DNA from 3 places in the Pseudomonas sp. AC355 genome. Region 2 is predicted to be linked to each of the others. Evidence: predicted binding sites of a transcription regulator. Region 2 holds the regulator's gene; each other region holds the start of a gene.
The links. Region 2 encodes FliA, which starts transcription of late flagellar genes. Its sites were predicted from a motif close to CTAAAGTTTNNNNNNNNNNNGCCGNTAA; they were not measured.
Positions count from the first base shown of each region.

Region 1: the regulator FliA is predicted to act here: its motif matches at 1,499-1,526, upstream of flgM (flagellar biosynthesis anti-sigma factor FlgM).
Region 3: the regulator FliA is predicted to act here: its motif matches at 922-949, upstream of ACZ0AI_RS01945 (methyl-accepting chemotaxis protein).

Region 1 covers NZ_OZ409843.1:232,355-235,628, forward strand. The annotation lists gene ACZ0AI_RS01205 (flagellar brake protein) at 1-410, opposite strand, end outside; gene ACZ0AI_RS01210 (flagella synthesis protein FlgN) at 551-1,018, opposite strand; gene flgM (flagellar biosynthesis anti-sigma factor FlgM) at 1,124-1,459, opposite strand; gene flgA (flagellar basal body P-ring formation chaperone FlgA) at 1,623-2,381, opposite strand; gene ACZ0AI_RS01225 (chemotaxis protein CheV) at 2,461-3,274, shown strand, end outside.
Region 2 covers NZ_OZ409843.1:751,881-755,154, reverse strand. The annotation lists gene ACZ0AI_RS03640 (chemotaxis protein CheA) at 1-96, opposite strand, end outside; gene ACZ0AI_RS03635 (protein phosphatase CheZ) at 108-896, opposite strand; gene ACZ0AI_RS03630 (chemotaxis response regulator CheY) at 916-1,290, opposite strand; gene fliA (RNA polymerase sigma factor FliA) at 1,444-2,187, opposite strand; gene fleN (flagellar synthesis regulator FleN) at 2,184-3,023, opposite strand; gene flhF (flagellar biosynthesis protein FlhF) at 3,111-3,274, opposite strand, start outside.
Region 3 covers NZ_OZ409843.1:396,350-399,623, reverse strand. The annotation lists gene ACZ0AI_RS01950 (L-talarate/galactarate dehydratase) at 1-898, shown strand, start outside; gene ACZ0AI_RS01945 (methyl-accepting chemotaxis protein) at 1,151-2,950, shown strand.

The sequences.
Region 1 (3,274 bases), 520 kb from region 2:
AGCATCAGGCCTTCCAGTGGACTGCGCAGCTTGGCTCCGTCGAGTTCCACCTTGACCTGGTCTGACTGCTTGAGCGCTGCTCTGAACGCGTTGCGACGCTGATGATAAAGCACCATTTGGGGAATTTCGCCGCTGTAGCAGCGCTCTCCCTGATGCTCACTTACCTGCATGCCGGCTGGGCAATCCCAGGCGATCAGTACCCCGTCATGCAGAGATTCAACGCGGAAAGCTTCGCCGTTCTGCAGGTAGCGCTCGCCATCACTGGGGATCATCTCATCGAGAATCAGCAGATTCTGATCGCGGTCTACCTCTATCACAAAGCTTTGGAAGCGCTGATTGCGCTCCTTGAACATGATGATCAGGGGGTCATGGTGGTGTTGCAGAAGGCGTAGGTTGGCAACAATTTCCATCGGTGCTTTGAGCACTTTCGGAGGTTGCGGGCCATCGTCCTGGGCGAAGGGGTTGGACACGAACCAGTGATCTCCGGGGCATAGTACTGCTGCGTCAATGATAATGCCGTTTCGGCATCATTGCGCATCTTGTTGTTATGTCAGGCCTGGCTGAGTGGGCGCTTGCTGCCGATTTTAGCGGTGCCACCGCTGCTGTCATAGAGCGAAGGCGTTTCGTTGCCGCGCAAAATACCGAGCATGTTTTCTGTTGATTTCTGGCTTGATCGGATGATCCGGCCATTGCGCAGGTTGGCGCTCTGGCAGCTCTCCAGCAGGCTACTCAGTTTATCGCTAGCGGTCACTAGGGCATCACCCTGATCCGAACGCTCGGCGAGCGCCAGCAAGCCGGCGCGATCAGCGCTCAGGTTGAAGCCGAGGAGTATCTGGGTGCGATGCTTGCCATGCTGGTCAAGGCTGGCCAGCAAGGGCTGCTTGTCTGCCAGTATCTGCTGCAGGCGCGGCAAATCATGCTCGCTCAGGGCCTGGAATTCGGCTTCGATCAGCTCAAGCAATTGCTCGGCGTGGCCGATATCTTCATTGAATAGGTCGAGCAGGGGCGTAGCGTTCATAAGCGGGCTCTCTGGGGAAGAAACTGTTCAAGATCTGTCGGCCAACAAGCCAGCAAAACGGCGAACGGTCTCTAGGCGTCCAACACCCCAGTACAAGCCCGAAGACTAGCGCTGGGACTCGAAATTGAGCAGTTTGCTCGCGACGCGCGGGCTATCGACCTGGTAAGTGCCGTCAGTAATGGCTTGCTTGAGCTTGGCTACCCGGTCGGTATCGACGGCAGGCTGGTCGCGCAGCTTGTCGACGGTTTTCTGTAATTGCTGTGCTTCACTGCTCAGCTGAACGGATTCACCGCTCTTTGCGCTGACAGCCGCTTTCTGGGCGGCGGCTTCGTTACCACCGGCCTTGTTATCGATGGCTTCGTTCTTGCCGCCCTGGGCGCTACCGGCACGTGTTGTGCTGGCTGGCGTGGTGCTGTTGAGTCGGTTGAAATCGATGACCATGATGCAAAACCTCTGACAGAGTTTGGACGCTTGCCTAGTTTGTCGGCTATGCCCAGAAAAACTTTAGGCAAAAAATTGCGTCGCTTGCACAGTCTAAAACACCCTCATTCTCCAGTCAGCCAGTCCGTTCGACAATGCCTGTAGAAATAAATGCAAGTCATGCCTACATGGAGACTTCAACCTGCCCCGGGCCTAGCACTCTGGCGCGAACCACCCGTTGCGAGCGCTGGTTGCGCACACTGATCTGCTTACCCACGGCACCGTCGGAAAGCGCCTCGCCGGGCATGCGCACATTGATACCACCGCTGCGTGCGCTGATCACTACCTGATCGCCGCGGCGGATTACCTCTGCTTGACGGATGTGTGTGGGGGCCAAGACTTGATCTGGCAGCATGGCGCGGGTGGCTTTTCTGCCGATCGCTTGTTCTACATCAGTCAGATAGCCCTGGTTGAGCAAGCCTACATCTCGCTCCGCCAGCATTACATCGGCTTCGCTGAGCACGCCTTCGCGTTTGACGGGCTGCACCAGGGTAACCACCTCACGATACAGGCGCACCTGACCGGGAACGAATACCGTCCAAGGTGCTGCGCCATCGCAACGTACGCGCATGGTCACTCTGCCTACTGGTTCGGCTGGCGTTTCCAGGGTCGTCGTCAGCGATTGATCACATAACGGTAGCCGCAGGCGTGGATCCAAGCGGTTGATCTGAATCTCGTGCCGCGCCTGGATATTGCTGCGCTGCAAATAGTCCTCTACGGCCTGCTCAAGAAAGCGCTGAGTCTCGCCGATAAGCTGATCGGGCAGGGTGACTGAGGCAGTTGTCAGCGTGCTATAGCCGAGTGCCAGTAAAGCAGGTAAAACTGCCAAGTAACGAAGGCTCTTGGTTATCGAGCGTCGAATAATTGTCGTTTGTGCATTCATGCCTGGTTGGAAGCAAGGTGCGTGCCGCCTGCTACGCTAACTAAATCTGATGTGTTACTGGAATCATGGGAGCCCGTACATGGCCGGTGTGATGGATTCGGTCAACCAGCGTACTCAGCTGGTTGGGCAAAATCGCCTAGAACTGCTGCTGTTTCGTCTCGATGGCCCACAGCTGTACGGGATCAACGTCTTCAAGGTGAAGGAGGTGTTGCAATGCCCGAAACTCACCATCATGCCCAAGTCGAGCCCGGTGGTTCGCGGTGTGGCGAGCATCCGCGGCGGCACTATTCCGATTCTGGATCTGTCCATGGCGACAGGCAAACGGCCGTTGGGTGGTGATCTGCAGAGCAGCTTCGTCATCATCACTGAGTACAACACCAAGGTGCAGGGTTTCCTGGTGCGCTCTGTGGAGCGCATCGTCAATATGAACTGGGAAGAAATTCACCCGCCGCCCAAGGGGGCAGGGCGCGATCACTATCTGACGGCAGTAACGCGTCTGGATGACAAGCTGGTCGAAATCATCGACGTAGAGAAAATTCTCGCCGAAGTAGCACCGACCTCCGAGGTTATCTCCGTTGGCGTGGTGGACGTTGAGACCCAGACCAAGGCGGTCAGTCAGCATGTGCTGATCGTCGATGACTCTTCGGTCGCGCGTAAACAGGTGATGCGTTGTCTGCAGACGGTCGGCGTCGAGGTGACTGCATTGAATGACGGGCGTCAGGCACTGGATTTCCTACGCGCGATGGTGGATGAGGGCAAGTCGCCGGAGCAGGAACTATTGATGATCATCTCCGACATTGAAATGCCTGAGATGGATGGCTATACGCTCACCGCGGCGATTCGCACTGATCCGCGCATGCAGAAGCTGCACATTCTCCTGCATACTTCGCTAT
Region 2 (3,274 bases):
TTCCAGCTCCACCAACTGCTCGGACAACAGCTCGAGAATCTCGCCGGCCTCTACCAGGAAATCCTGGAGGATTTCTTCATCGGCGCCGAAGCTCATATGACGTGCTCCTAAAATCCCAGGCTGGACAGCAAATCGTCGACGTCGTCCTGGTTCGATGCGACGTCATCACGCTTATCGGCATGAATCTGTGGACCTTCACCATGGGACGTATTTTTTTGTTTGTTCTGCTCTACACGTAATTCATTGTGATCGTGATCGATGCCGGCGAAACGGTCGACCTGGCTGGCCATCAGCATCAGTTTCAGCAGATTGCTCTCTACCTCGGTCACCAACTGGGTGACGCGTTTGATCACCTGCCCGGTCAGATCCTGATAGTCCTGCGCCAGCAAAATGTCGTTGAGGTGCCCGGACAGTTTGCTGTTGTCACGCTGGCTGCGCGCCAAAAACAGCTCGATGCGTTTGGCCAACTCACGGAAAGCCTCAGCGCCCATTTCACGGCGCATGAAACGCCCCCAATCTTCGCTCAGAGCATCGGCTTCGCTGCTCAAATCATTGACCAGTGGTGCACTCTGCTCGACCAGATCCATGGTGCGATTGGCCGCACGCTCGGTCATGGTCACGACGTAGTTGAGCCGCTCCGTCGCGTCAGATATCTGTGAGACTTCATTGGCGTGGGGCACCCGAGGGTCAAGCTGAAAATTGACGATGGCGTTGTGCAGCTCACGCGTGAGCTTGCCGACTTCGTGGTAAAGACCACGGTCGCGTGCCTTGTTCAGTTCATTGATCAGCTGTACCGCTTCGCCAAAGTTGCCTTGTTCGAGGCTGCTTACCAGTTGGCGGGCATTGCTTTTCAGAGTCGACTCGAGGTCGGCCTCTTGAGAATCTTCGTGTTCCATAACAACCTCGCGGCAGACATCAGCCGTTGACCCGCTCGAAGATTTTTTCGATCTTTTCCTTGAGCACCTGGGCGGTGAATGGCTTGACCACGTAGCCGTTCACACCAGCCTGAGCGGCCTCGATGATCTGATCACGCTTGGCTTCTGCCGTTACCATCAACACTGGCATTTGCTTCAAGCGTTCATCCGCACGCACCGCGCGCAGCAGATCGATTCCGCTCATGCCCGGCATGTTCCAGTCGGTCACTAGGAAGTCAAAACTGCCGCTTTGCAGCATCGGCAAGGCCGTGACGCCATCGTCGGCTTCCGCCGTATTGGTAAAGCCCAAATCACGCAAAAGATTCTTGATGATCCGGCGCATCGTCGAGAAATCATCGACGATGAGGATTTTCATGTTCTTGTCCAAGTCGACCTCCGTACAGTCCTAAAACGCCATCAGCATTCTGAAGCGCTTATAAATCGTGAAACCGGCCTGGCGGAACGCCGCAAAACTATTGCGCCCGGCTTTGCTGCGTTCACTGTGTTTTTCCAGCGCCCTGCTAATTCCTTATGCGCGCCATTCCACTAACCGTGCGCGTAAACGCGCGGCACACTGACTGTGTAATTGGCTGACCCGCGACTCACTAACCCCCAGTACCTCGCCGATTTCCTTGAGATTCAACTCCTCGTCGTAATACAGCGATAACACCAACCGCTCACGCTCCGGCAGATTGCTGATAGCGTCGGCCAGCGCTGCCTGGAAACGATTGTCTTCCAGTTCATGCGAAGGCCCTTGCAGCAAGGAGCTTGTGTCTTCCTGCAGCCCACCGCTTTCGCCTTCTTGCAACAGATCGTCGAAACTGAACAGGCGGCTACCCAACGTGTCGCCAAGAATGCCGTAGTAATCTTCGAGACTCAATTGGAGTTCGGCAGCAACCTCCTGATCTTTAGCGTCTCTTCCCGTTCTCGCTTCAATTTTTCGGATTGCGTCGCTGACCATCCGGCTGTTGCGGTGCACCGAACGCGGCGCCCAATCACCCTTGCGCACCTCATCAAGCATCGAACCCCGGATACGGATACCCGCGAACGTCTCGAAACTGGCGCCCTTACCGGCGTCGTATTTACGCGATGCCTCAAGCAGGCCAATCATGCCGGCCTGAATAAGGTCGTCCACCTGCACATTGGCAGGCAGACGCGCCAACAGGTGGTAGGCGATGCGTTTGACCAATGGCGCGTAACGCTCAATCAACTGATGCTGTGAATCTCGTGCTGTTGCCTTGCTGTACATACGGAGTCCAGAGGCTGTCGTCATACAGCCGTGTCTGCAGTCGGTTGTTGCACCAGGCGTTCAACGAAAAATTCCAGGTGGCCTCGCGGGTTGGCCGGCAATGGCCACGCATCAACCTTCTGGGCAATCGCCTTGAACGCCAGCGCGCACTTCGAACGAGGGAACGCCTCATATACCGCACGCTGTTTCTGTACGGCCTTGCGTACCGATTCGTCATAAGGCACTGCGCCCACGTACTGCAGCGCAACATCCAGAAAACGGTCGGTCACCTTGGTCAGCTTAGCAAACAGATTACGGCCCTCTTGCGGGCTATGCGCCATATTGGCAAGCACCCGAAAACGGTTCATGCCGTGGTCACGATTGAGGAGCTTGATCAGCGCGTAAGCGTCGGTGATCGAGGTCGGCTCGTCACATACCACCACCAGCACTTCCTGCGCAGCACGTACGAAGCTCACCACCGAGTCGCCGATGCCCGCGGCGGTGTCCACGATCAGTACATCGAGGTTGTCGCTGATATCACTGAAAGCCTGGATCAGACCGGCATGCTGCATGGGCGTAAGCTGCACCATGCTCTGAGTACCGGAGGCCGCCGGCACGACACGAATGCCACCCGGACCCTGCAGGACAACATCGCGAAGCTCGCACTGGCCGTCGATGACGTCAGCCAGGGTGCGCTTGGCCGTCAGGCCGAGCAATACATCGACGTTGGCCAGCCCCAGGTCAGCATCCATGAGCATGACGCGCCGACCGAGATCCGCCAGCGCCAACGACAAATTCACCGACACATTGGTCTTGCCAACGCCGCCCTTGCCGCCGGTCACCGCGATCACCTGTACGGGATGCATACCCATGTTATCTATACACCTTGTCTAACTTCGCTTTAGAGCCACATGGCCATTGTGCGCTGCTGGAACGACCACAGCCAGCGCTTCGCCACACCTGCATGATCATCCTGCGCGTCGTGCCGGGTCTTGGTACAACCCGGCAAACATATCGGCCATCGTATCCTCACTCGGTTCATCCGGAGCCTGCAGGCCTACAGCACGGCTGACCAACTGATGGCTGCGCGGCACATGTACATCGTCCGGAATTCGCGGGCCGTCTGCCAGAT
Region 3 (3,274 bases), 360 kb from region 2:
GATAGGTGAAAACCCCAGCGACATCCAGAAGCTCTGGACCAAGCTGTGCTGGGCCGGTGCATCCGTGGGCCGCAGCGGACTGTCGACCCAGGCCATCGGCGCCTTCGACGTCGCCCTGTGGGACATGAAGGCCAAGCGTGCTGGCCTGTCCCTGGCGCGCCTGCTCGGCGCTCAGCGCGACTCGGTGCGCTGCTACAACACCTCGGGCGGCTTCCTGCACACGCCACTCGATCAATTGATGAAGAACACTGACCTGTCCCGCGAAAAAGGCATTGGCGGCATCAAGCTCAAGGTCGGCCAACCCAACTCGGCTATCGACATCGAGCGCGTCAGCACCGTGCGCCGCCACCTGGGCGACGACTTCCCGCTGATGGTCGACGCCAACCAGCAATGGGATCGCCCGACCGCCCAGCGCATGTGCCGCAAGTTCGAAGAATACAACTTGGTGTGGATCGAAGAACCGCTGGACTGCTATGACGCCGAAGGTCACGCAGCCCTGGCGGCAGCCTTCGACACGCCGATCGCCACCGGGGAAATGCTCACCAGCGTTGCCGAGCACGCCGAGTTCATCAAGACCCGTGGCGCCGACTACCTGATGCCCGATGCGCCTCGCGTCGGCGGTATCAGCCCGTTCCTGAAAATCGCCTCGATGGCCGAACAGGCGGGCTTGATGCTGGCCCCGCATTTCGCCATGGAACTGCACGTGCACCTTGCCGCGACCTACCCCACCGAGCCCTGGGTCGAGCACTTCGAGTGGCTGGAGCCGCTGTTCAACGAGCGCCTGGAAACCCGTGACGGGCGCATGCTGGTACCGACGCGACCGGGTCTTGGTCTGTCGCTCAGCGACCGGGTCGCCGGCTGGACAGCGCAGGAAGTGGAGATCGGCCAGCGCGGCTAAACCGCGGCATCACAGTGCAGCTCGTAACGATACCGGCCCTCGCGCCGGTATCTGTCGTTATGCCTACTATTTTTCCTGCTGGCGACCGCTTTATCCGCATCAAGCGAAGCTCTACAATTCTCACCCTGCGCGCGAACACCCATCCTGAAAGAGCGCGGAACGTCGTCGAAAGCGGCGCAGTCATTAAAGCTTCTGCACTGCTGGTCGAATAAATAGAAACCCACGGATGTTTTCTTTGCCAGGAGCTGCGGCATGCAGTCGTTGAAGTCGCTTTACGATTCAATCGAGATGCACTTTTTCGATACCCTGACCAAGAAGTTATCCAGCCTTTTCCTGCTGGTGCTGGTCAGTGGCCTGCTGTTCTGGGTCGCTACCAGCCTGCGTGCCGACATCCTCCAGCAACTGCAAGCCGCGCAGATCGATGCCGCTCTGCTGAGCCGCATCGAGGCCAAGCTCGACACCCTCGGCAACGCGCTGCTGCTCAGTGCGCTGTTCACCCTGGGCATGGTCAGCTTCATGGTCTGGTACTTCCGCCACCTGATCGTGCGGCCGGTCGACAACATGACCCGCGCCCTGGAAGAAATCGCCAACGGCGAAGGCGACCTGTCCCGCGATCTGCCGCTGCTGACCCACGATGAAATCCGCACCCTGGCCAGCACCTGCAACCGCTTCCTGGCCAAGCAACGCGAGATCATCAGCAATGTGCAGGCACTCACCGTGCAGATCGCCGTGGAGTCCGCCCGCTCGCTGAAGAACATCAGCGACTCCAGCGAAAGCGCCACCCACCAGGCACGCTTCGCCAATGAAGTGATGAGCGAGAGCAACAGCGCCGTTGGCCGCATCGCAGAAGTGTCGCAGCAGACTCAGGCGATCTCCGGCACCACCGCACAGAACCTCAGCATGGCCCGCGACTCCTACGCCGAGCTGTTGGAAGTGACCGGCAACATTGGCGCTATCTCCAACAGCCTCAACGAGTTTGGCGTGCTGGTGTCCGCACTCAACGAGCGCTCCTCGAACATCAAGTCGGTGGTCGGGCTGATCCAGCAGATCTCCTCGCAGACCAACCTGCTGGCTCTCAACGCGGCCATCGAAGCCGCCCGCGCTGGCGAAAGCGGCCGTGGCTTCGCCGTGGTCGCCGACGAAGTACGCACCCTGGCGCAGAACGTCAGCCGCGCCACTGGCGACATCTCCCAGAACATCGACGCCATGCTCAAGGAAGTGGGCTCGACTCACGAGCAGACTGCACTGATCAGCACCAGCGCCCGCGAAACCCAGGTAGTGGTCGAACGCGCCACTGGCCACTTCGAAAGCATGATCGTCGACTTCGAGTCCACCAACGGTAAGCTCGCGGAAATCGCCGAACACATCCAGCAGGTGGCCGATGCCAATACCGGCATCAACGAACGAGTCACGCAGATTCACGCCGACAGCCAGGCCATCGACGAGCGCATGCAACGCTCTGCCACCGCTACCCGCGACCTCTCTGGCGTAGCCGAAAAAGTGCAGACGCTGCTCGGCCGCTTCGTGCTCGGCCAAGGCGAACTGGATGCCGCCATCACCCGCGCTAGCCAGTGCCGCGACATCCTGCAGGTTCGCCTGGCCGCGTTGCAGCGCGAGGGCGTGAACCTGTTCGACCAGAACTACCGGTTGATACCCAACACCGATCCCAAGCAGTACATGACCGGCTACACCGAGCGCTTCGCGCAGATCTGCCAGGAAGAGATCGACAAGCTGACCAAGGGCACGTCGGGTGGCATCGTCACCTTTATCGTCGACAACAAAGGCTACTGCCCGGTGAACAACAGCTGGGTGTCGAAAGCGCCCACCGGCAATCGCGCCGTCGACCTGCCGGTGTGCCGCAACAAGCGCATGTTCTCCGACCCTGTGGGCCTGCGCGCAGCAACCAACACCCAACGCTTCCTGCTGCAGACCTACCTGCGCGACACCGGCGAGATCATGACCGAGATCGACGTACCGTTCATTTTCGACGGTCGCCACTGGGGCAACATGCGCATGGGCTTCGACGCCTCACGGCTGCTCGCCAAACACTGAGGGTTTTAGCGGCTAGCTGAGGCCTGCTCATGGATTTTCCACAGAGACATGCGCGCGTCGTCAAACAGTACGCAGACATGCGTGGGCTACTGCATCAAGCGGCACAGGCCTTTTCAGCTGAGGTGGAAACAGGCGTTTTCCCTGGCCCTGAGCATGCCTTCGAGGATCAAAAGGCCTGACGAACAGGCAACAGCTGTCCGGCAGGTAGCGTCATGGGGAACCCACGGTGGGTGAAACACTCCAGCCAGGCGCCTGCCCATAAAGGTCGTGAAAAGCTCCGCAAGCAACAGGCCTGCACGAGCCGGCCCATGCCGAACGCCTCTG